Regions from separate parts of the Rhizobium sp. AAP116 genome, predicted to be linked through region 2. Evidence: predicted binding sites of a transcription regulator. Region 2 holds the regulator's gene; the other holds the start of a gene.

Region 1 (2,201 bases), on a different contig from region 2:
CTTTATGGCCACCATCTTCCCGGCCTGGCGGGCCTCGCGCCTGGATCCTGTCCAGGCCCTGCGTTACGAATGAGGATGCCGAAATCAATGGCAAAAGACGTGGTTCTCTCGCTTGCCGGCATCGATCGCCATTACGGTCAGGGCGAAACCGTGCTCTCGATCCTGAAAGGTGCGGACTTTACCCTGCGCACTGGCGAGACCGTGGCGCTGGTCGCCCCGTCGGGCACCGGCAAGTCTACGCTTCTGCATGTTGCCGGGCTTCTTGAGCACCCCGATGGCGGCGACGTGACCGTTGGCGGCGTTGCCTGCCAGGAACTGGGCGACGAGCAGCGCACCGCAATTCGCCGAAAGTCGATCGGCTTCGTCTATCAGTTCCACCATCTGCTGCCTGAATTCACCGCGCTGGAAAACGTGATGATGCCGCAGCTGATCGCCGGGCTCACCAAGCCGGAGGCCGCCGAACGCGCCAAGCAGCTTCTCGACTATATGCGTGTCGGCAATCGCGCCGATCACCGCCCGGCCGAACTCTCCGGCGGCGAACAGCAGCGCGTGGCGATTGCCCGCGCAGTCGCCAACGCCCCGCTGGTGCTGCTTGCCGACGAACCGACCGGCAACCTCGATCCCGAGACGGCAAGTTATGTCTTCTCGGCGCTCGAAGCACTGGTCCGCCAGTCTGGTTTGTCAGCGATGATTGCGACCCACAATCACGACATCGCCCGCCGGATGGACCGCTGCGTCACCCTTGTCGATGGCAAGGTCGTCGAACTCCAGGTCTGACTTCTCTCCAGTTTCTGTCTTCTTTCCGGATGGCCGTGCGCCTCGGTGGAATTTGTTCCGCCGAGGTTGCGGTTTTTTTAGGTTGACATTGGAACAAGAGCGGAACAAAATAAAAACATAAAGGGACAAGGAGACAGAAATGACCGAAATTCTTCGTGACGTTGCTGCATTTGCCTCGATGGCCGTTTTCGTATCCAGCATGGCGCTGCTGATGATGGCGCTCTGATACTGCGGGCGGCAAAGCTGGTGAGGAAGGCTTTGCCGCCCGACTTCCTTCTGGACTTCGTGATCCTGAAAGCCGAAAATCCCGACCGATTCAGAAATCAGGGAATGAAGCGGTATGGGCGAGGACAGCGTCGACAGGCAGGCGTCCGGTGGACTGGGTGATGGCCCGGGATTCGTGCACTTGCGGGTGCATTCTGCCTATTCGCTGCTTGAGGGCGCTCTGCCGCTCAAGAAGATCCTTGGCAAAGCTGTCGCCGACGACCAGCCGGCGATCGCGATCACTGACACAAACAATCTTTTCGTTGCGCTCGAGTTTTCCCAGAAGGCGCTCGGCGATGGCATCCAGCCGATCATCGGCTGCCAGCTGTCGATCGACATGGAAGATTCGACCGGCGAGAAGCGTGGCGGTAATGGCCACATGCCGGATCTGCCGTCGGTTGTGGTCCTGGCCTCCGACGCTGACGGCTATGAGCGCCTCGTCGATCTCGTCAGCCGGGCCTATCTCGGCGGCGACGCGGGGCAGCCGACCCATGTAAAGCTTTCCTGGCTCGAAGAGAGCGGCACCGAGGGCCTGATCCTGTTGACGGGCGCCGGTGGCGGGCCGGTCGATCGTATCCTCAAAGACGGTCACAAGACCCCGGCCGAAAGCCGCCTCGTCGCATTGAAGCACCTGTTCGGCGATCGCCTTTATGTCGAACTGCAGCGCCATGGCGACTATGATCGCACGCATGAGCGGCGCATGGTCCAGCTCGCCTATGAGCATGATCTGCCGCTGGTCGCGACCAACGAGGCTTTCTTCCCGGCCCGCGACGATTACGATGCCCATGACGCGCTGATGGCGGTCGCTCACAATGCCATCGTCTCGAACGACGACCGCTTCCGCCTGACCCCCGATCATTATCTGAAGAGCCGGGCGGATATGATGAAGCTCTTCGCCGACCTGCCGGAAGCGCTGGAGAATTCCGTCGAGATCGCCCGTCGCTGCTGCTTCGTTCTCGATACCCGCAAGCCCATCTTGCCGCGCTTTACCGGTGGCAGCGACGATCCGGAAGAAGCCGAACGAGAGGAAGCACTCGAGCTGCGCCGTCAGGCGGAGGAGGGGCTCGACCAGCGTCTGGCAGCCCTCGGCATGGCGCCGGGCTACGAGGAAAAGGATTATCGTGACCGGCTGGAGTTCGAACTCTCGGTCATCGAACGCA
Region 2 (2,201 bases):
CTGGATCATGGGCCAGGGCCTGGAAATGGTGCTCATTGTCGCTCACACCGTCTCCGGCTGGGGCGGCGGTTACGTCTTCCCGCGTCTGCCGGCATGGTTCATGCCCGGCGCAATCGCCGGCATGCTCTTGCTGATGCTACTCAGAACCCCGATCAGGCATGTCGGCACGGCTCTCATCGTCGCAACGCTCGCTGCTGCCTTCCTTGCTCCACGACCCCCGGGTGGCGAACTGATGATCAGCGAGGACGCTCGGTTGGTCGCGATTCGGGTCGCAAATGACGACACGTTCATCATTGCAATCAACCGAGCCCGCCCGCCTGCCTTCATCTTCGATCAATGGCGACCCGTGCTCGGCATCGATGAACCAAGGCGCCCGGTGATGCTCGAGACCGCCCCCCTGCCGCCAGCGCCAGAATGGCGTAATGGCCAAACACTGTCGGAGGAGCAGCGCAAACTCGCAGAGGCTGTATTTGATAGCCTACTCAAGGCCGCCGGGAGAGAACAGTTCACCTGCGTAAAGCAGGCCTGTGCCATCAGACTGGAGAACGGCAACACGCTGCTGACGCTGGAACGCCCGGACCTCATCGGCGCAGCCTGCGACCGCGCTGATATCGTGGTTCTGTCGGCGCGCACGCGCGCCAAAACCTGCCGCTCTGGCGCGCTCCTGATTTCCGAGGCGAGCCAGCGCGCAACCGGCTCCCTCGAGGTCGCGGGCCTAGCCACCACCTCACAAGCCATGACGGTCAGGTCAGCGCTCGACGGACCCTCCAGACCCTGGACGGCGCACCGTCTCTACGACTGGCGCAGCGGCCTTTCCGATAACACGCATGAATTTGCGGGTCCGACTAGGAACGTCCGACCGAGGCCGGAGCCCGATCAGTGATAGCGGCGAATGAGGCCCACCAGCTTGCCCTGGATCTTGACGCGATCCGGCGGGAAGATGCGGGTTTCGTAGGCCGGATTGGCGGCCTCCAGCGCAATCGATGCGCCGCGGCGGCGGAAGCGTTTGAGTGTCGCCTCCTCGTCGTCGACGAGCGCCACGATGATGTCACCGGGATTGGCGTTCGAGGCATTGCGGATGATAACCGTATCGCCGTCAAGAATACCGGCCTCGATCATCGAATCGCCCTTGACCTCAAGCGCGTAGTGATCGCCCGCGCCGATCATCTCCGCCGGTACCGTGATGTCGTGAGTGTTGTTCTGAATGGCTGAAATCGGCACACCGGCTGCGATTCGGCCCATGACCGGAACCGAGACGGACGAGCCGTTGTCTTCGACCGGCGGCTTTGTCAGTGCTGGCGCCGGCGGCGTCTTGCCGAGACTGCCCTCGATCACGCTCGGCGCAAAGCCGCGGCGCGGCTGGATGCTTGGCGAATAGGCTTCCGGAAGCTTGATGACCTCCAGTGCACGAGCCCGGTTCGGCAAGCGTCGGATGAAGCCGCGTTCCTCGAGCGCCGTGATCAGGCGATGGATCCCGGATTTCGATGCGAGGTCCAGCGCATCCTTCATCTCGTCGAAGGACGGCGGGACACCCGATTCCTTCATCCGTTCATGGATGAAGAGAAGCAGTTCCTGTTGCTTGCGCGTCAGCATATGCGGTGCCCCCGAGGTGAAACAAATACAGAACAGACACTATATGTTCCAGTTGTGTTCCGCAAGGGGATAAATTTTTGTGAAGAGCCAGTGATAAAATGCGATAGCCGCGGACAAAGGTCTTGAAACTGTCGGATTTTGGCGTGTTGCAGGGGAGAGTGCAGATCCGCCCCCACACATCAGGCAAACCGCCCTCAAGGATGCTGTAAATGCTGAAGGATATCGAGAAGCTCGTTCTGGGGAAGTCGTCATCCGATCTTTCGTCAGCAGAGCAGAAGGTGCTGAAGCGGGCGCGCGAGCGACGCACGGTGTCGACCAATGCCGGCGAGGACTTTCTGGCTCATGCCACGTTCGGCCAGCGGGTCGCTGATGACATCGCACGGGTCGGTGGTTCCTGGGGTTTCATCATCGGCTTCATGCTGTTTTTGGTCGCCTGGGTCATCCTCAATACGGTGATTCTGGCAACAGGTGCGCTCGATCCTTATCCGTTCATCTTCCTGAACCTGCTCTTGTCGATGCTCGCCGCCATCCAGGCACCCATCATCATGATGAGCCAGAACCGCCAGACCGAGCGGGATCGCTTCATGGCGGCGAAAGACTACGAGATC

What was found. The regulator LexA, encoded in region 2, represses DNA repair genes until DNA is damaged. The targets are predictions, from matches to a motif close to TGTTCNNNNTGTGTTCNG.
Region 1: a site for LexA is predicted at 878-895, ahead of dnaE (DNA polymerase III subunit alpha). Genes of this name have one in related genera too.

The regions. Positions count from the first base shown of each region.
Region 1 is NZ_LJIB01000026.1:235,706-237,906, forward strand. It holds gene IP85_RS15850 (lipoprotein-releasing ABC transporter permease subunit) at 1-73, shown strand, start outside; gene IP85_RS15855 (ABC transporter ATP-binding protein) at 88-777, shown strand; gene dnaE (DNA polymerase III subunit alpha) at 1,118-2,201, shown strand, end outside.
Region 2 is NZ_LJIB01000003.1:51,261-53,461, forward strand. It holds gene IP85_RS02325 (ComEC/Rec2 family competence protein) at 1-883, shown strand, start outside; gene lexA (transcriptional repressor LexA) at 877-1,593, opposite strand; gene IP85_RS02335 (DUF1003 domain-containing protein) at 1,803-2,201, shown strand, end outside.